Regions from separate parts of the Streptomyces sp. NA04227 genome, predicted to be linked through region 1. Evidence: riboswitches for the same ligand, from Rfam matches in the RefSeq annotation. Region 1 holds a riboswitch; each other region holds the start of a gene.
What was found. Region 1 has a riboswitch for cobalamin ahead of HUT18_RS10505 (ABC transporter substrate-binding protein). Riboswitches for the same ligand answer to the same signal wherever they lie in the genome.
Positions count from the first base shown of each region.

Region 1 (4,742 bases):
CGCTGGCGTTCGCCGCCGGACAGTTGCGCGAAGGGCCGGTCGGCGAGGTGGGCGGCGCCGACCCGGTCGAGGGCCTCGGTGACGCGTGCGGCGTCGGCGGCGGTGTCGGCCTCCCAGAAGCGTTTGTGCGGGGAGCGGCCCATGGCGACGATCTGCCGGACGGCGAAGTCCCCGCCGCCGTGGCCGTCCTGGGGTACGGCGGCGATGCTGCGGGCCCGTTCGCGTACGGGGGTGGCGGTGAGCTCCCGCCCGTCGAGGAGGATTTCGCCGCCGGTCGGGGTCAGGGTGCCGTAGACGCAGCGCAGCAAGGTGGACTTGCCGCTGCCGTTGGGGCCGACCAGGCCGACGGTCTCGCCGGGTGCGGCGTCGAGGTCGACGCCGTCGAGGAGGGTGGCGCCGTCCGTGGTGAAGCGCAGGGAACGGATGGCGAGGCGGGCGGTCACAGCAGGGTCACCTCCGGGCGACGGCGCATCAGCCACAGCAGGAAGGGGCCGCCGATGAGGGCGGTGAGCACGCCGACGGGGATGTCCTGGGGTGCGGCCACCGTGCGTGCGCCGAGGTCGGCGAGGACCAGGGCGAGCGCGCCGCCGAGCGCCGCGACGGGCAGCAGGGCGCGGTGCCCGGCGCCGACGACGAGCCGGGCGGCGTGCGGAACCATCAGGCCGATGAAGCCGACGGCGCCGCTGACCGCCACCATGACCGCGGTGAGCAGCGAGGACAGGACGAACACGGCGCCGCGGAACCGGCTGGTGTCCAGGCCGAGCACGGTGGCGTCCTCCTCGCCGAGGGCCATCAGGTCCAGGGGCCTTGCGAGCAGCAGCAGGACGAGGGTGCCGAGGACGACGACCACCGAGGGCAGCAGCAGGGTGTCCCAGCGGGCGCTGCCGAGTCCGCCGAGCGTCCAGTGCATGGCCTCCTGGAAGTGCTCGGGCCGGGCGGCGAGCACCAGGATCAGCGTGGTCAGCGCGGACAGGATGTACGAGACGGCGACCCCGGCGAGTACGAGCCGGGTCCCGGTGAGGGTGCCGCCGCGCCGCGCGAGACCGTAGACGAGGGCCAGGGCGAGCAGCGCACCGGCGAAGGCGGCGGCGGGCATGGCGACAGTGGTGGTGATGCCGCCGCCGATGCCGAGGACCATCACCAGTACGGCACCGGCGCTCGCGCCCGAGGAGATGCCGAGCAGGAACGGGTCGGCGAGCGGGTTGCGCACCAGGGCCTGGAGCACGGTGCCGACGACGGCGAGACCCGCGCCCACCACGACGGCCAGCACCGTGCGTGGCAGCCGCACCTCGCGCACGATCGTGCGCCGCGGGCTGGGTTCGGCGCCGGGGGCGAGGGCGCCCAGGACCTCGCCGGTCGGTATGTGCACGGAGCCGAGGGCGAGGGCGGCGAGGATCGCGGCGGCCAGCGCGGCGGTGAGCAGGGTGAGGACGAGGGTGTAGCGGAGGGGGCCGGGGGTGGGGCCCGCGGGTCTCCGGCGGGTGGACTTGCCGGGCGGTGGTGGACCGGGCTTGCCACCCGCCGGTGAAGTGGCTTTGCCGGGCGCCGAGTTCGCCGTGTGGTGCTCCCGGCCGGACGCTTGGTCCCATGTACCGCCCGCAAGACCCGTCACCGCATCCCCCGTACCGCGCCCCCCGTCGGACGCCACGCTCATCGCCCGTTCGCCGGGTGGAGCTGTGCGGCGAGGCGGGCGATGGCGTCGGGGGCGCGGACGCCGAGGACGGTGTCCGACAGGGGCATGACGGCGAAGCGCTTGTTCTTGATCGCCGGGACGTCCTTGAGGGCGGGGTCGTTCAGGAGGCGCTTCTTCTTCTGTTCGACGCTCACCGAGCCGTAGTCGTAGATGACGATCGTCTCGGGGCGCCGTTCCACGACCTGTTCCCAGGAGGCGTCGCCGAAGGACTTGTCGAGGTCGGCGAAGACGTTGCGGCCCCCGGCGCGGGTGATGATCTCGTTGCCGATGCCCTTGCCGCCCGCGGTGAAGGCGGTCTTGTCGCCGCTGTCGTAGACGAAGACGGAGACGGGGCGGGTGTCCTTGGTGTGTTTCGCGGCGGCGGCGACGGTGGCGCGGGCCCGCTCGGTCCAGCGCTTGGCCCGGTCCGGGACGCCGAAGGTGCGGGCGACCTCGTCGACTTCGCGGTACAGGTCGTCCAGTCCGGCCGCGCCGTTGGTGCAGTTCTCGGTGTTGAGGCGGGTGTCGATGCCGGACTTCTGCAGGTCGTCGCGGGCCCGGCCGTCCTTGGCGGCGAAGGCGCTGGCGTAGCCGCCGTAGACGAAGTCGGGGTCGGCGGCGAGGAGTTGCTCCTTGCCGGGGTACTCCTTGGCGAGTACCGGGACCTTCTTGTACGCGGCGCGGTAGGCGGGCGCGATCTTGTCGTCGAGGTAGGCGGTGCCCGCCATCGACTTCTCCAGGCCGAGGGCCAGCATGATCTCGGTGACGTGCTGGTTCATGGTGACGGCCCGCTCGGGGGGCGCCTCGAAGGTGGTGCGTACGCCGCAGTTGGTGACGGTGTACGGGAAGCCGGGCTGCCGGGCCCGGTCGTCGCCGTCCCCGGAGCCGGAGTCGGAGCAGCCGCCGAGTGCGGCGGGGAGCAGAAGGGCAGCGGTGAGCGCGAGGGCGCGCGGGCGCCGGGCCATGGGGGCCTCCTCCAGGGGATCCGCGTCCCCTGCGTAAGTGGAAGAAGGCGGCAGGTCAGTTCCTGGCTTCCCCGCGGGGCGGGGTCACAGTGGCGGGACCGTGCCGGACTCGCACCGGCTTCCTGGGCCTGCCGCCCTGGGTCGCTGCTCAGTATGCCCGCCACCCCTCGGCGTGCCCCCGGCGCTCCCCTCTTCAGTACGCGGTGACGACCTTCACCTCTTCCTCGGTGATCTCGCCCTCGACGATCCGGAAGGAGCGGAACTGGAAGTCGCCGAGGCCGTCGGTGTCGGCGGTGGAGACCAGGACGTAGTGGGCGCCGGGCTCGTTCGCGTACGAGATGTCGGTACGGGAGGGGTAGGCCTCGGTCGAGGTGTGCGAGTGGTAGATGATCACGGGCTCTTCGTCCCGGTCGTCCATCTCGCGGTAGAGCTTGAGCAGGTCGCCGGAGTCGAACTCGTAGAAGGTGGGCGAGCGGGCGGCGTTGAGCATGGGTACGAAGCGCTCGGGGCGGCCGGTGCCCTCCGGTCCGGCGACGACGCCGCAGGCCTCGTCGGGGTGGTCCTTGCGGGCGTGTTCCACGATCTGGTCGTACAGGGCCTGGGTGAGGGTCAGCATGCCGCCCAGAATATGCGGGTGGGCCACCCCGTATCGATGGTCGATACGGGGTGGCCCACATGCTGGAACGGGTGAGGCGGAACCTCAGTCGCGGGAGCCGGCCTCGGCCTTCTGGGCGGTCCGCTGGAAGGCGGTGCCCTGCGGGTTGCGGGAGCGCAGGACCAGGTACGACAGGAGCATGATCGCGCCCCAGATCGGCGCGCAGTACAGCGAGATGCGCGAGTCCTTGTCGATGCCCATCATCACGATGACCATCGCGATGAAGGCCAGCGCGAACCAGCTGGTCCACGGGGCGCCCGGCGCCCGGAACTCGGAGGCGGGCAGTTCGCCGCGGTCGGCCTTGGCGCGGTAGCGGAGCTGGCAGATCAGGATCATGATCCAGGCCCACATACCGGAGATGGTGGCGAAGGAGACGACGTAGTCGAAGGCCTTGCCGGGCCACTGGTAGTTGATCCAGACGCCGACCATCATCAGGGCCGCCGAGAAGGTGGTGCCGATCAGCGGGGTGCCGGCCTTGGTCAGGCGCGTGAACAGCTTCGGGCCCTGGCCGTTGAGCGCGAGGCCGCGCAGCATCCGGCCGGTGGAGTACATACCGGAGTTGCAGGAGGAGAGCGCGGCCGTGAGGACCACGAAGTTCACGATGCCCGCGCCCGCGGCGAGGCCCATCTTGTCGAAGGCGGCCACGAACGGTGAGACGCCCGGCTGGAAGTGGGTCCACGGCACGACCGAGAGGATCATGATCAGGGCGCCGAGGTAGAAGACGGCGATGCGCCACGGCACGGTGTTGATCGCCTTGGGCAGGGTCTTCTTCGGGTCCTTGGACTCGCCCGCGGTGACGCCGACCAGTTCGACGGCGAGGAAGGCGAACATCACGATCTGCAGGGTCATCAGGGTGCCGCCGAGGCCCTTGGGGAAGAACCCGCCCTCGGACCACAGCAGGCTCATGCTCGCGCTGTCCCCGGCGTCGGAGAAGCCGATGGTGAGGATGCCGGCGCAGATGAGGATCATGCCGATGATCGCGGTGACCTTGACCATCGAGAACCAGAACTCCAGCTCACCGAAGAGCTTCACGGAGATGAGGTTGGCGCCGTAGAGGATGAGGGTGAAGATCAGTGCCGAGACCCATTGCGGGATGTCGAACCAGTACGTCATGTACTCGGCCGCCGCGGTGACCTCGGTGATACCGGTGACGACCCAGAAGAGCCAGTACGTCCAGCCGGTGACATAGCCCGCGAAGGGGCCGACGAATTCACGCGCGTAGTCCGCGAAGGAGCCGGACACCGGGCGGTACATGAGGAGTTCGCCCAGGGCGCGCATGATGAAGAAGATCACCAGGCCCGCGATGGCGTACGCGAGGATCAGGCTGGGGCCGGCCTTCGAGATGGCCTTGCCCGCGCCGAGGAACAGGCCGGTGCCGATGGCACCGCCGATCGCGATCATCTGGATCTGCCGGGCTCCGAGCCCGCGCTGGTAGCCCTCGCCGTCCGGG
Region 1 is NZ_CP054918.1:2,492,290-2,497,031, forward strand. Features, by position in the region: gene HUT18_RS10495 (ABC transporter ATP-binding protein) at 1-443, opposite strand, end outside; gene HUT18_RS10500 (iron ABC transporter permease) at 440-1,423, opposite strand; gene HUT18_RS10505 (ABC transporter substrate-binding protein) at 1,651-2,637, opposite strand; cobalamin riboswitch at 2,673-2,792, opposite strand; gene HUT18_RS10510 (Mov34/MPN/PAD-1 family protein) at 2,831-3,253, opposite strand; gene HUT18_RS10515 (amino acid permease) at 3,338-4,742, opposite strand, start outside.

Region 2 (4,742 bases), 3.3 Mb from region 1:
GAAGAGCGGGTCGCCCTCGGCGAGGACGGCGACCGTACGGCCCGCGTCGAGATGTTCGGCGAGCCGGGCCGAGGCCTCCTCGTAGAAGTCGTCGAGCGCGCCCCGGTAGCCGCCGGGGTGGTCGGTGGTCTCCACCGTGATCGGGTACATCAGGCGCTCTTCGATGTGGTCGGGCCGGATGTACCGGTCCGCGATCCGGCGCGCGATGGAACGCCCGTGCCGCGCGGAGTGGTACGCCACCACATCCGCCTCGCCGATGACTTCCACGGCGCGCACGGTGATCAGCGAGGGGTCGCCGGGCCCGAGACCCACACCGTAGAGACGTCCCGTACCCGTACCCGGACCCGCACCCGTCCCGGTGCCGGTCCGGGATTCCCGCTCCGCCGACGCGCTCATTCGGTCTCACTCGCAATCGCGTTGAGGGCCGCCGCCGCCATCGCGCTGCCGCCGCGACGGCCGCGTACCACCAGGTACTCCAGGCCCAGCCGGGAAGCGGCGAGGGCGTCCTTGGACTCGGCCGCGCCGATGAAGCCGACCGGGACGCCGATCACGGCCGCCGGGCGGGGCGCGCCCTCGGCGATCATCTCCAGGAGCCGGAACAGCGCGGTGGGCGCGTTGCCGACCGCGACCACCGAGCCTTCGAGGCGGTCACGCCACAGCTCCAGCGCGGCGGCGCTGCGCGTGGTGCCCAACTCGGCGGCGAGGGCCGGTACTTCGGGGGCGGACAGGGTGCACAGGACCTCGTTGTCCGCGGGCAGGCGCTTGCGGGTCACGCCGGAGGCGACCATCTGTGCGTCGCACAGGATGGGCGCGCCCGCGCGCAGCGCCTCACGGGCGCGGGCCACCACCTGCGGGGAGAAGCCGAGATCGGCCACGAGGTCGGTCATGCCGCAGGCGTGGATCATCCGTACGGCGACCTGGCTCACATCGGCAGGCAGTGCGGCGAGGTCGGCCTCGGCCCGGATGGTGGCAAAGGACTGGCGGTAGATCTCCGCGCCGTCCTTCTCGTAGTCGAACACTGTGCTCTCGCTCATTCGCTCATCCCGATGCCCCGTACGGGGCGTGATCCCTGCTCCACCGCCATGACGGGCGGCGGCCACTGCTTTCCGTAGGTCGTCGTCTCGTACGTCGACATCTAGTACGCCGTTGTCACGTGCGCCGTCGTCTCGTGGACGGTCCTCCGGTTTCGTGCCGTTCGCGGTCCCACCGACCGCCCCGGGAGCCTCGTACGCCGGAGCCCCGAACCGCGCGGGCGTGCTCGCTGACGCCTGCTGCGAACTCCCCTGTGTCTCCAGGGCAGTTGAGGCTCCGGCACGCCGTACGGTCACCGTGTACCGGCCGTCGCCCTCCGCGAGTACGTCGACCCAGTCGCCCTGTGGGTGGCCGCAGCGGCGTTCGCAGCCGGACCAGTACACCGGCAGGCCCGGGCCGGGGGCGGGCAGGGCCTCGGCGCGTACGTCGGCGCGGGACTTCGCGCAGCCCGGGCGGCCGGTGCAGGCGCCGACCGGCAGCCAGGGGGAGGCGGCCGAGGTGACCAGTCCCGCGCGGTCCAGGGCGTCGAGGCGTTCCTCGGCGGCGGCGCGGCTGGTGAAGCCGGGTAGCAGCAGGCCGCGCCACGGGGTGAGCCGGATCTCGTCGGCCGGGGCGGGCAGCAGCGCACGCCACTGCGCGACGTCGAGGCGGCCGAGCTTCGCCGTGACCACCACGGTCCGGGTGCCGTCGGGGGCGCGGAGAAGGCCGGGGGAGGGGCGCGGGTCGTGGCCGGGTCGGACTTCCAGATCCGGATGTCGAGCAGCCTGCGCCGGAGCGCCCGAGGCCCGATCCATCCTCCCCGAAAGGCGCCCCGCAGCATTCTCCGCACTCTCCGTGCTATCCGTACCTTCCGTGCTCCCCACGCTCTCCGTAATGCCCGATTCGCCAAGGAATCTAGTGAGTTGGCGGTCGAGTTCCCGGTCGGCCTCGGGGCCCTCCGGCAAGTCCCGTACCCGCCAAGCGCCGTTGCCCGCCTTCTCGGCGGTGGTGAGGAAGGCGCGGGCGGCGGCGAGGGCGGCGCGTGGTGCGTGTGCCGCGGCGATCCGGCGCACCGAGCGGCCGAGACGTACGACCGCCTCGCCCGCCGGAGCTGCGAGCAAGGTCACATCGCCGCCGAGGGTCGCGACATCGCCCCGGCCGTCGTCCAGGGCGAACAGGAAGCGGCCCGAGAGGGCGGTCGTCCACTGCTCGGCGCACAGCAGGCCGTCCAGCTCACGGGCCCACAACTGGACGTGGGCGAAGCCGGTTTGGTCGAGTCCGGCGGCCGGTGAGGCCACGATGTTGCGTACGCGTTCGTGCCGCTCGGAGGGGAGCAGGTCCGCCTCGTGCAGCAGTGCGGCGAGTTCGCCGCCGCAGGTCTCGCCGAGGCCGCGCAGTTCGACGTTGCCGCGCGAGGTGATGCTCAGCCGCCCGTCGGCGAGCCGCTCCGCCGCGTCGGCGAGGGTCTCGGCCTGACGGGACGTCAACAGGCCCCCGGGCAGCCGGAGTCGGGCCAGAAAGCCGTCGTCGGCGCGGTGCAGTCGAAGTGCGCCGGGGCAGGCGTCGCCCCGTTCGCGGGAGGGAGCCCGGCCCGCGACCTCGGAGGGAGTCGAGTGGGGCGGCATGGCGGCGAGCATACCCACGGCCTGCGGCCCCGCCACCGGCGCGAACAGTGATCTGCGCCCCGTTCCCGCCACCGGCTGTCACTGTCTCCGGCACCGTCACGGCCGCCGCGCCCGCGCCGCGCACGCACCCCATCCCGTGCCCGCGCACGCACCCCATCCCCTGCCCGCGCACGCCCCCGCCCCCATGCCCGCGCACGCACCGGCGCCAACGGCGCACGACCCCGGCGGACCCGCCCGTTCCACAAGCCTGCGCGCAAGCCCGCCCGAAAGCCCCTCCGCAAGCACCTCCGTCAGCACCAAAGGTGACGAACGCCCCGCCGACAAGCACCCCCTCCTGCACTTACTATTCCTGCGGCGGGCCAACTGGTCCGTCGACGGCCAGGCCCCGTCCTGTGAGGAAGCCGGTGCGAATCCGGCACGGTCCCGCCACTGTGAGCCCGGTCCCCGGGTGAGTCAGGAACTCTCAGCCGTCCGACAACTGCCCGGGGCGTGGACACCCCGAGGAAGGCCAACGCCCCCATGCCGCACGCGCCCGAGGCTCAGCCCCGCGAGATCCTGCTCCTGTCGACCTCCGACACCGATCTGCTCAGTGCCCGCGCGGCGAACGGCCCGGTGGCCTACCGCTTCGCCAACCCTTCCCGGCTCGCCCTCGACGAACTGCCCGCGCTCCTGGACGGCGCGGACCTCGTCGTCGTACGCCTCCTCGGAGGCATCCGCGCCTGGCAGGAAGGCCTCGACCTGCTGCTCGCCGACGGCCGCCCGGTGATCGTCCTCACCGGTGAACAGGCCCCCGACGCCCAGCTGATGGCCGCCTCCACGGTGCCGGTCGGCATCGCCGCCGAGGCGCACGCCTACCTCGCGCACGGCGGCCCGGCCAACCTGGAGCAGCTCGCCCGCTTCCTCTCCGACACCGTGCTGCTCACCGGCCACGGCTTCGACGCGCCCGCGCCCGCGCCCACCTGGGGGCCGCTGGAGCGCACGGCCCGCATCACCGCCCCCACCGACCACGACGTGCCCACCGTCGCGGTGCTCTACTACCGCGCCCACCACATGAGCGGCAACACCGCCTTCGTGGAGGCGCTGTGCGCCGCCGTCGAGGACGCGGGCGCCCGGGCGCTGCCGCTGTACGTGGCCTCGCTGCGCGCCCCCGAGGCCGAGCTGATCGAGGCCCTCGGCGCGGCCGACGCCATCGTCACCACCGTCCTCGCCGCGGGCGGCACCAAGCCGGCGGCCGCCTCCGCGGGCGGCGACGACGAGTCCTGGGACGCGGGCGCGCTCACCGCCCTGGACGTCCCGATCCTCCAGGCCCTGTGCCTGACCGGCTCGCGCGGCGACTGGGAGGAGAACGACGAGGGCGTCTCGCCGCTGGACGCGGCCAGCCAGATCGCGGTGCCCGAGTTCGACGGCCGCCTGATCACCGTCCCGTTCTCCTTCAAGGAGATCGACGAGGACGGCCTCCCGGCGTACGTACCCGACGCCGAGCGCGCGGCCCGCGTCGCCGGAATCGCCGTACGCCACGCGCGACTTCGGTACGTCCCCGCCGCCGAGAAGCGTCTCGCCCTGGTGCTCTCGGCGTACCCGACCAAGCACTCCCGTATCGGCAACGCGGTCGGTCTGGACACCCCCGCCAGTGCCGTGGCCCTGCTGCGCCGCCTGCGCGCCGAGGGCTACGACTTCGGTCCCGAGGAGGAGATCCCCGGCCTGGTCTCCGGCGACGGCGACGAGCTGATCCGCGCGCTCATCGAGGCGGGCGGCCACGACCAGGACTGGCTCACCGAGGAGCAGCTGGCCCGTAACCCCGTCCGGATCCCGGCGGCCGACTACAAGCGCTGGTACGCGACGCTGCCCGAGGAACTGCGTACCGCGGTCGAGCAGCACTGGGGCCCGCCGCCCGGCGAGATGTTCGTCGACCGCAGCCGCAACCCGGAGGGCGACATCGTGCTCGCCGCGCTGCGCCGCGGCAATCTGCTGATCGTCATCCAGCCCCCGCGCGGCTTCGGCGAGAACCCGATCGCGATCTACCACGACCCCGATCTGCCGCCCAGCCACCACTACTTGGCCGCCTACCGCTGGATGGCCAGCGACCCCGAGGCGGGCGGCTTCGGC
Region 2 is NZ_CP054918.1:5,747,992-5,752,733, reverse strand. Features, by position in the region: gene HUT18_RS24540 (precorrin-2 C(20)-methyltransferase) at 1-396, opposite strand, end outside; gene HUT18_RS24535 (precorrin-8X methylmutase) at 393-1,034, opposite strand; partial or broken gene HUT18_RS24530 (cobalamin biosynthesis protein CobG) at 1,320-2,648, opposite strand; cobalamin riboswitch at 2,995-3,123, shown strand; gene cobN (cobaltochelatase subunit CobN) at 3,156-4,742, shown strand, end outside.
Region 2: it holds a riboswitch for cobalamin, as region 1 does, so the genes downstream of both, cobN (cobaltochelatase subunit CobN) here and HUT18_RS10505 (ABC transporter substrate-binding protein) in region 1, are expected to answer to the same signal.

Region 3 (4,742 bases), 1.3 Mb from region 1:
CGGGCCGTGGCGACCAGCTCGTCCCAGGCCTGTTCCCGCGTCTCCCTGTCCAGGGGGGTGCTCTCCATGACGGCGATCCTGCCAGCGGTCCGAGCCGACGCCGCACGTGCCGCCCGCGGACGTGCGACACGCCCGCCGCGCCGGCCTCACCCCCGGGCTCCCCCACCCCGCCATGTCCGCTATGCACCTATTCACCCGATTGGTGAATATTCGTCAGATAGGCATGTTAATACGCAAAATCAGCACATTCCGGAGCTAGCCTCACGGTGTTTTGTCCTGCACATCGCGACCCGGGGGCAACATGGCTCACGCTCCGCAACTCAACCGCCGCCGCGCCCGCCTCATTTCGGTGGCCGTGGCTTCCCTCGCCCTCACGGGCACGACTCTCGCCACGAGCTCGGAGGCCGTGGCAGTGGCGAAACCACGGGGCCACGACGTGTCCTCGCACCAGGGGAAAATCAACTGGTCGCAGGCGAAGAAGAACGGCGCCCGGTTCGTCTACATCAAGGCCACCGAGGCCACGAACTACCGCAACCCGTACTTCGCAAGCCAGTACAACGGCTCGTACCGCGCGGGCATCATCCGGGGCGCGTACCACTTCGCGCTCCCGAACAAGTCGTCCGGCAAGACCCAGGCGCAGTACTTCCTCAAGCACGGCGGGAAGTGGAGCCCGGACGGCAAGACCCTGCCGCCCGCGCTCGACATCGAGCACAACCCCTACGGGGCCAACTGCTACGGCATGAGCCCCCGCTCGATGGTCAACTGGATCCAGTCCTTCAGTGACGAGGTGAAGCGGGTCACCAAGCGCCGCCCGGTGATCTACACCAGCACGAAGTGGTGGAACGCCTGCACGGGCAAGAGCCGCGCGTTCGCCAAGTCGCACCCGCTGTGGCTGGCGAACTGGTCCTCGTCCCCCGGCCCGATGCCCGCGGGCTGGTCGTTCCAGACCTTCTGGCAGCACTCCACCAAGGGCAAACTGCCCGGCGACCAGAACGTCTTCAACGGAGCCATGTCCCAGCTGAACAGGTTCGCGTCCCGATAGCGGCCGCGACCGCCGCCCCGCCGCCCGCACCCCCGCGGGCGGCGGGGCGGAGCCATCGGTTCCGCCCCGCGGCCGCGGATACGGACGGGGACAACGGTGCCGGTGGGCGGCGGGTTGTACGCGGACACGCCGGACGTGCGACAGTGACACTTCGAAGCCCTGGTTAGTTCATGTTCCGTTCACCCAGGTTGCTTACGTTCATCGCGCCAATGTCGCCGAACCGAAGTCTGGGTTAATGGAAAACTTCACCCTTCTGCTCGGGGTAGTGATCGTCACCGCCCTCGCGTTCGACTTCACCAACGGATTCCACGACACAGCCAACGCGATGGCGACGACCATCTCGACCGGCGCACTGAAGCCCAAGACCGCGGTGGCGATGTCCGCCGTACTGAATCTCGTGGGCGCCTTCCTCTCCGTGGAGGTCGCCAAGACGATTTCCGGCGGGATGATCGACGAGAGCGGCATCCAGACCGAGGTGATCTTCGCCGCACTGGTCGGCGCCATCCTCTGGAATCTCGTGACCTGGCTACTGGGACTGCCGTCGAGTTCCTCGCACGCCCTGTTCGGTGGCCTCATCGGCGCCGCCGTGATGTCCGCCGGCTGGTCCTCCGTCAACGGCTCGACGGTGGTCACCAAGGTGCTGCTGCCCGCCGTGGCCGCCCCGCTGGTCGCCGGAATCGCCGCGGCGCTCGCGACCCGGCTCACCTACCGGCTCGGCTCCAGGACCGACGAGAAGGCGACCGCGAAGGGCTACCGCGCCGGGCAGATCGCCTCGGCCGGACTCGTCTCGCTCGCCCACGGCACCAACGACGCGCAGAAGACGATGGGCATCATCACGCTCGCGCTCGTCACCGGCGGCGTGCTGTCCCCCGGCTCCAACCCGCCGGTCTGGGTGATCACCTCCGCGGGTATCGCCATCGCGCTCGGCACCTACCTCGGCGGCTGGCGCATCATCCGCACCATGGGCAAGGGCCTGACCGACCTCGCTCCGCCGCAGGGCTTCGCCGCCCAGACCAGCGCCGCGACGGTCATCCTCGCCTCCTCGCACCTGGGCTTCTCGCTGTCCACCACGCAGTCCTGCTCCGGCGCCGTGATGGGCGCGGGCCTGGGCCGCAAGGGCGGCGTGGTCCGCTGGTCGACCGCGACCCGGATGTTCATCGCCTGGGGTCTGACCCTCCCGGCCGCAGGTCTCGTCGCCGCCGGTGCACAGCTGCTGACCGAGCAGGGCGACTGGGGCACCGTGCTGACCGGCGTCCTCCTGGTCGCGGGCTCCGCCGCCATCTGGCTGCTGTCCCGCCGCCGCCCGGTCGACCACCACAACGTCAACGACGTCGACGGCGCCGAGGAGCCCGCCGGAGTCGTGACCACCGCGGTCGCCGCCGTCGCGCCGCCGCCCACCGGTACCGCCGGTACCGCCAACTCCACGAGCCCGGCGCAGGCCGAGCCCGCCCGCGCCTGAGGAGCCCCGTATGGACATCGACTGGGCCGCTCTCGGTTCCGTCTTCGGAGTCAGCCTGGTGGTGACCGTCGCCCTGGTCGGCGTGTTCACCCTCGGCATCGTCTCGCTGGCCCGGCGCGAAGCCGCCGTGGCGCAGAGCGAGTCCGCCGCGCTCGCCACCACCGGAGCCTGTGTCTGCTTCGCGCTCTGCGTGGGGGCCGTCGGCTACGGAATCCAGCTCATCGTCGCCTGACCCGCCCGCCGGTACGCCCGCGTGGGCGGACCGTCGAACGACCGGTACGCCGGTGCGCCGCGGAACCTCGAACGGGTCCCGCGGCGCACCGGCGTATCCGTGTGCAATGCCCCCACTTCAACGCGCCCCGCAGGGCGACGCGCACGCCCCTCGGCACGGCGCGCGGAGGCGGACTGTGGGGATCGGCACACTCTCCCCGCCCAGGTCAGCGGCCAGTTGACGGGTGTGGCGGCGCGTGGTGGACTGCCGGAGCCGAAATGTACGGCGGAAGAGAGGAAGCCGGTGCGAATCCGGCGCGGTCCCGCCACTGTCACCGGGGAGCGGTCCCCACACCGGAAGTCACGCCCCCCCGCAGGGGGTTGGAAGGCCGGGGACACCGCGGATCCGGGAGCCAGGAGACTCTCCCCGTCGTCCCGTCGAACCAGGGCGCGGACCCTGAGTGAGGACATGTGACGATGCCGGGCTGCCCGCCTGTCGAACCCTGCCATGCCGAGGACCGAGCGCCCGCGCACACGCGCCGCTCGGTGCCCCGCGCTCCCGGCAGCACCCCCACGCACCGTTCCGCGGGCGGATCGGCGGTCTGAACTCATGGGTGCCGAGCGAGACTTCGCTTGCGGCGCCGCCGCCGGACTCCTCGGCGACCTGATGTTCGGCGATCCTCGCCGAGGCCATCCGGTCGCCGTGTTCGGGCGTGCGGCGACCGCCGTGGAACGCGGGTTGTGGCGCGATCACCGGGGCTGGGGCGCGCTCTACACCGCCCTGTGCGTCTCGGGCGCCGTGGGCGCCGGAGCGCTCGCCGCGCGCGCGGTGCGCAACTTCCCCGTGGGCGCCGTGGCGTTGACGGCCACCGCCACCTGGGCCGTGGTCGGCGGCACCTCGCTGGCCCGTGAGGCGCAGGCGATCGGCGACGCCCTGGAGTCGGGCGACGTGAGCGCCGCCCGCGCCCGGCTGCCCCATCTGTGCGGGCGCGATCCACAGGCACTCGACGAGGCGGGCCTGGCCCGCGCCGTCGTGGAATCGGTGGCCGAGAACACCTCGGACGCGGTGGTGGGCGCCCTGGTCTGGGGCGCCCTGGCCGGGGTCCCCGGACTGCTCGGCTTCCGCGCGGTGAACACGCTGGACGCGATGGTCGGTCACAAGTCCCCCCGGCACCTGCGGTTCGGCTGGGCCTCCGCCCGCCTCGACGACCTCGCCGGAGCGCCCGGTGCGCGGCTCACCGCCGTACTCGCCGTGTGCGCCGGAGACGATCCGCGCGCGGCACTGCGGGCCTGGCGCGAGGACGCCCAGCGGCATCCGAGCCCCAACGCGGGCCCCGTGGAAGCCTCGTTCGCGGGCGCGCTCGGCGTCCGTCTCGGCGGCACGCTGTCCTACGCGGGCCGGGTCGAGCACCGGCCGGTACTCAACGGCGAGGGCCGGGACGTACGACCGGCCGACATCGCGCGGGCGGTACGGCTCTCGCGCCGTGTGACGGCGCTGGCGTTCGGAGTGTGCGCGGTGGCCGGACTGCTGCGCCGCCGGAAGGGTGTGCGATGACGACGGCCGGACGCGGCGGACTGCTGGTCGCGGGGACGACCTCGGACGCCGGCAAGAGTGTGGTGACGGCGGGCATCTGCCGCTGGCTGGTGCGCCGCGGGGTGAAGGTGGCGCCGTTCAAGGGCCAGAACATGTCGCTCAACTCCTTTGTGACCAGGGAGGGTGCGGAGATCGGCCGGGCGCAGGCGATGCAGGCCCAGGCCTGCCGTATCGAGCCGAGCGCGCTGATGAATCCGGTCCTGCTCAAGCCGGGCGGCGACCGCACCAGCCAGGTCGTCCTGATGGGCAGGCCGGTCGGCGAGCTGAGCGCGCGCGGCTTCTTCGGCACCGAGGACGCACGGCTCGGCTCGGGCCTGCACGGCGGCGGACGCGAGGCGCTCCTGGAGACCGTCGTGGGCTGCCTGGAAGAGCTGCGGGCCACGCACGACGCGGTGATCTGCGAGGGCGCGGGCAGCCCCGCGGAGATCAACCTGCGC
Region 3 is NZ_CP054918.1:1,157,448-1,162,189, forward strand. Features, by position in the region: gene HUT18_RS04735 (class II aldolase/adducin family protein) at 1-68, opposite strand, end outside; gene HUT18_RS04740 (lysozyme) at 437-1,042, shown strand; gene HUT18_RS04745 (inorganic phosphate transporter) at 1,278-2,501, shown strand; gene HUT18_RS04750 (hypothetical protein) at 2,512-2,733, shown strand; cobalamin riboswitch at 2,982-3,138, shown strand; gene HUT18_RS04755 (cobalamin biosynthesis protein) at 3,322-4,266, shown strand; gene HUT18_RS04760 (cobyric acid synthase) at 4,263-4,742, shown strand, end outside.
Region 3: it holds a riboswitch for cobalamin, as region 1 does, so the genes downstream of both, HUT18_RS04755 (cobalamin biosynthesis protein) here and HUT18_RS10505 (ABC transporter substrate-binding protein) in region 1, are expected to answer to the same signal.

Region 4 (4,742 bases), 320 kb from region 1:
GCCCGCCTCGGGCAGCGTCGTCCGCACGCTCCAGGTGCCGTCCGCGGCCCGCGCCGGGTGCAGATGGCGGTAGACCGTCAAGTCCCTTGAGGCGACGATGAAATGGAGTTCCTTGCCGTGCTCGCGCCGGTACGAGGTCAGCTTGCGGCCCGCCTCGTCGAGGATCGCGAAGCGCAGCTCGGACTCCTTGCCCTCGGCGACCCGCTCGGTGCCGAGCGCCAGCGTGTAGCCCCCTTCGGTGACCTGGAGGCCGCCCGCGGCGGGTGTCCCCGGATCGTCGTGACCCTTGTTCCCGTCCGGATCCGCTCTGCCCGGCTTCTCCGAGCGGTGCTCCCCGTGCGAGGCCGAGCCGCCGTCCGCGACCACGGGGTCCAGGGCCGCACCGGCCCCGTACGCCGTACCGAAGGTCGCGGCCAGAGCCGCGGCGAAAGCGGCGATTTTCAGTCCCGTGTTCATGACGGTCCCCAATGTCGAGAGGTGTGCACAGAGATGTGCGCCGAGGGATGTGGCCGAGAGATGCGAGGAGAATACCCCAGGGGGGTATCAAGTCAAGGTGGGGAGGCAGGAGGGGGCAGACGGGAGACGGCTTGCCAGGGATAGGGGGAGGGGGTATACATGGTGATCACGCGAGATACCCCCAGGGGGTATTGATGATCCGGCACCAGAGCCGGACTCCGCCATCCGCCCACCCCCGCGAGGAGCAGCAATGACCGCCCCCATCACGCCCGTCACCACCGTCGCCCCCGCCTCCGCCACCGCCACCGACAACGCCCAAGTCGAACTCCTCATCGGCGGTATGACCTGCGCCTCCTGCGCGGCCCGCGTGGAGAAGAAGCTCAACCGCATGGACGGTGTCGAGGCGACCGTCAACTACGCGACCGAGAAGGCCAGGGTCACCTTCGGCGCGGGCACGGCGGTCGAGGATCTGATCGCGACCGTGGAGGCGACGGGGTATACGGCGAAGGAGCCGCCACCGGCGCATCCCGGTCCCGGGCAGGGCCACTTGCCGGGCGCGGACGGCGGTGCGGCGAGGGGCGGCGGCGGGTCGGGGGCCGAGGCCGGGCAGTCCGAGGAGGCCGACGGGCTCGGGCCGCTCCGGCAGCGGCTGACGACCGCGGTCGCGCTCGCGGTGCCGGTGATCGCGATGGCGATGGTGCCGTCCCTGCAGTTCACGTACTGGCAGTGGCTGTCGCTCACGCTCGCCGCGCCGGTCGTCACCTACGCGGCCTGGCCCTTCCACCGTGCGGCCTGGACCAACGCGCGGCACGGCGCCGCCACCATGGACACGCTCATCTCGGTCGGGACCTCGGCCGCCTTCCTCTGGTCGCTGTGGGCCCTGTTCTTCGGGACGGCCGGGGAACCGGGCATGACGCACCCCTTCGAGCTCTCCATCTCCCGTACCGACGGCGCCGGGAACATCTATCTGGAGGCCGCGGCGGGCGTGACCGCCTTCATCCTGGCCGGTCGCTACTTCGAGGCACGCTCCAAGCGCAAGGCGGGAGCCGCGCTGAAGGCGCTCCTGGAACTCGGCGCCAAGGAGGTCGCCGTACTGCGCGACGGCCTCGAGGAGACTGTGCCGGTTGCCGAACTCCGCGTCGGGGACCGCTTCGTGGTCCGCCCCGGCGAGAAGATCGCCACCGACGGCACCGTGGTCGAGGGCGCCTCGGCGGTCGACGCCTCGATGCTCACCGGTGAGTCGGTACCCGTCGAGGTGGCCGTCGGCGACCCGGTCACCGGCGCCACCCTCAACGCGGGCGGGCGCCTGGTCGTCGAAGCCACCCGGATCGGCGCGGACACCCAACTCGCCCGGATGGCACGGATGGTGGAGGACGCGCAGAACGGCAAGGCCGCCGCGCAGCGTCTGGCCGACCGTATCTCGGGGGTCTTCGTGCCCGTCGTGATCGCCCTGGCGCTCGGCACCCTCGGCTTCTGGCTGGGCAACGGCTCGGGACTGACCGCCGCGTTCACCGCCGCCGTGGCGGTACTGATCATCGCCTGCCCCTGCGCCCTGGGCCTGGCCACTCCGACCGCGCTGATGGTCGGCACCGGTCGCGGCGCCCAACTCGGCATACTCATCAAGGGTCCCGAGGTCCTGGAGAGCACCCGCCGGGTCGACACCGTCGTCCTGGACAAGACCGGCACCGTCACCACCGGCCGGATGACCCTCCTCGCCGTGCACACCGCGGGCGGCGTCACGGAGAACGAAGTCCTGCGGCTGGCGGGCGCGTTGGAGCACTCCTCGGAGCACCCCATCGCCCGGGCGGTCGCCCAGGCGGCCACCGAGGCACTCGGCACCCTGCCCACCCCCGAGGACTTCGCCAACATTCCCGGCCTCGGGGTCCAGGGAATCGTCGACGGGCACGCCGTACTCGTGGGCCGCGAAGGCCTGTTGGTGGAGTGGGCGATGGAACTGCCCGCCGAACTAAATGAGTTGAAGCGGCGTGCCGAAAAGGCGGGCCGTTCCGCGATCGCGGTCGCCTGGGACGGCGAGGCCCGTGCCGTGCTCGAAGTCGCCGACGCCGTCAAGGAGTCGAGCCCCGAGGCCATCCGGCGCCTGCGTGCCCTCGGGCTGACCCCGATCCTGCTCACCGGCGACAACCGGGCGGTCGCCGAGTCGGTCGCCGCCGAGGTCGGCATCGAGGAGGTCATCGCCGAGGTGCTGCCGCAGGACAAGGTCGACGTGGTCAAGCGGCTCCAGGCCGAAGGCCGCAGCGTCGCCATGGTCGGCGACGGGGTCAACGACGCCGCCGCGCTCGCCCAGGCCGACCTCGGCCTGGCCATGGGCACCGGCACCGACGCGGCCATCGAGGCGGGCGACCTCACCCTGGTACGGGGCGACCTGCGCGCCGCCGCCGACGCCATCCGGCTCGCCCGGCGCACCCTCGGCACCATCCAGAGCAACCTCTTCTGGGCCTTCGCCTACAACGTCGCGGCGCTTCCGCTCGCCGCCGCCGGACTCCTCAACCCCATGCTCGCCGGGGCCGCGATGGCCTTCTCCTCCGTCTTCGTCGTCGGCAACAGCCTGCGCCTGCGGGGCTTCCAGCCGGTGCGCTGAGCCGCTGCCCGCCTCCGCACGGGGCCGGTGACCTGCTACGGAGCAGGTCACCGGCCCCTGCTGGGTGCCCCGCCCCTGCGCCGCGCCCGGACCCCCTCTAGGCTGACCGGTGCAGTAGGTTCGCCCCGTCCGCCAGACGGGATGCGTCGCAAGAGGGAACCCGGTGGGAATCCGGGACTGCCCCGCAGCGGTGAACAGGAACGACCGCCGTCATACGCACTGGGTCCATGGAGGGCCTGGGAAGCGACGGCCAGTAGGTGTCTCGTGTCCGCGAGACGTGCCCGTGAGTCCGAAGACCTGCCAACTGCCCGCGTGCGGAACCTTCCGTGCGCGGACATCCCGGTGACCTCGAGGGCGGGTCGGCGCACACATCGGACACAGCGACCGTGCTATCGCCGCGCGGGTCCCGGCCGTCCGGTCTGTTGCTCCCTTCGCGCTCTCGTCCCGTTCTCCGGGATCTCAGGGATTCGTCTCGCGAAGGAGATCTCCGTGACAGCCAAGTCCGCAGCCGCGGCGGCACGCGCCACCGTGTACGGCTACCCCCGCCAGGGTGGCAACCGGGACCTGAAGAAGGCCATCGAGGGCTACTGGAAGGGCCGCGTCGGCGCCGACGCCCTCCGGGCGACCGCGGCCGAGCTGCGCCGCACCAACTGGCGGCAACTGACCGAGGCCGGTATCGACGAGGTACCGACCGGCGACTTCTCGTACTACGACCATGTCCTGGACACCACCGTCATGGTGGGCGCGATCCCCGAGCGGCACCGTGAGGCCCTCGACGCGGACGCACTGGACGGGTACTTCGCCATGGCGCGAGGCACCCAGCGGGTCGCACCGCTGGAGATGACCAAGTGGTTCGACACCAACTACCACTATCTGGTCCCGGAGCTGGGCCCGGACACCCGCTTTCGCACCGACTCCCGCAAGCAGGTGGCGGAGCTGACCGAGGCCCTGGAACTGGGCCACACCGCCCGCCCGGTCCTGGTCGGCCCGGTCACCTATCTGCTGCTCGCCAAGCCCGCACCCGGCGTGGCCGAGGACTTCGACCCGCTCACGCTCCTGGACCGCCTGCTGCCCGTGTACGCCGAGGTCCTGGCCGACCTGCGCGCGGCCGGTGCGCGGTGGGTGCAACTGGACGAGCCCGCCCTGGCGCAGGACCGGAGCCCGGCCGAACTGAACGCCGCCGGGCGCGCCTACCGTGAACTGGGCACCCTCACCGACCGTCCCCAGCTGCTCGTCGCCTCCTACTTCGACCGCCTGGGCGCGGCCCTGCCGGTGCTGGCGAAGGCACCGGTCGACGGTCTCGCCCTGGACTTCACCGAGGCCGCCGCCGCCAACCTCGACGACCTCGCCGCGGTGGGCGGGCTGCCCGGCAAGCGGCTGGTCGCCGGTGTCGTGAACGGCCGCAACATCTGGATCAACGACCTGTCCAAGTCCCTTGCCACACTGGGCACTTTGCTCGGTCTGGCCGACCATGTGGATGTCGCCGCCTCCTGCTCGCTGCTGCACGTCCCGCTCGACGCGGCCGTCGAACGCGACATCGATCCGCAGATCCTGCGCTGGCTGGCCTTCGCCCGCCAGAAGAGCGCCGAGGTCGTCGCCCTGGCCAATGGCCTCACCCATGGCACCGGCTCGCTCACCGCGGAACTCTCCGCCAACCGCGCCGCCCTCGCCTCCCGGGCGCAGTCCC
Region 4 is NZ_CP054918.1:2,173,899-2,178,640, forward strand. Features, by position in the region: gene HUT18_RS09015 (hypothetical protein) at 1-456, opposite strand, end outside; gene HUT18_RS09020 (cation-translocating P-type ATPase) at 797-3,055, shown strand; cobalamin riboswitch at 3,155-3,375, shown strand; gene metE (5-methyltetrahydropteroyltriglutamate--homocysteine S-methyltransferase) at 3,545-4,742, shown strand, end outside.
Region 4: it holds a riboswitch for cobalamin, as region 1 does, so the genes downstream of both, metE (5-methyltetrahydropteroyltriglutamate--homocysteine S-methyltransferase) here and HUT18_RS10505 (ABC transporter substrate-binding protein) in region 1, are expected to answer to the same signal.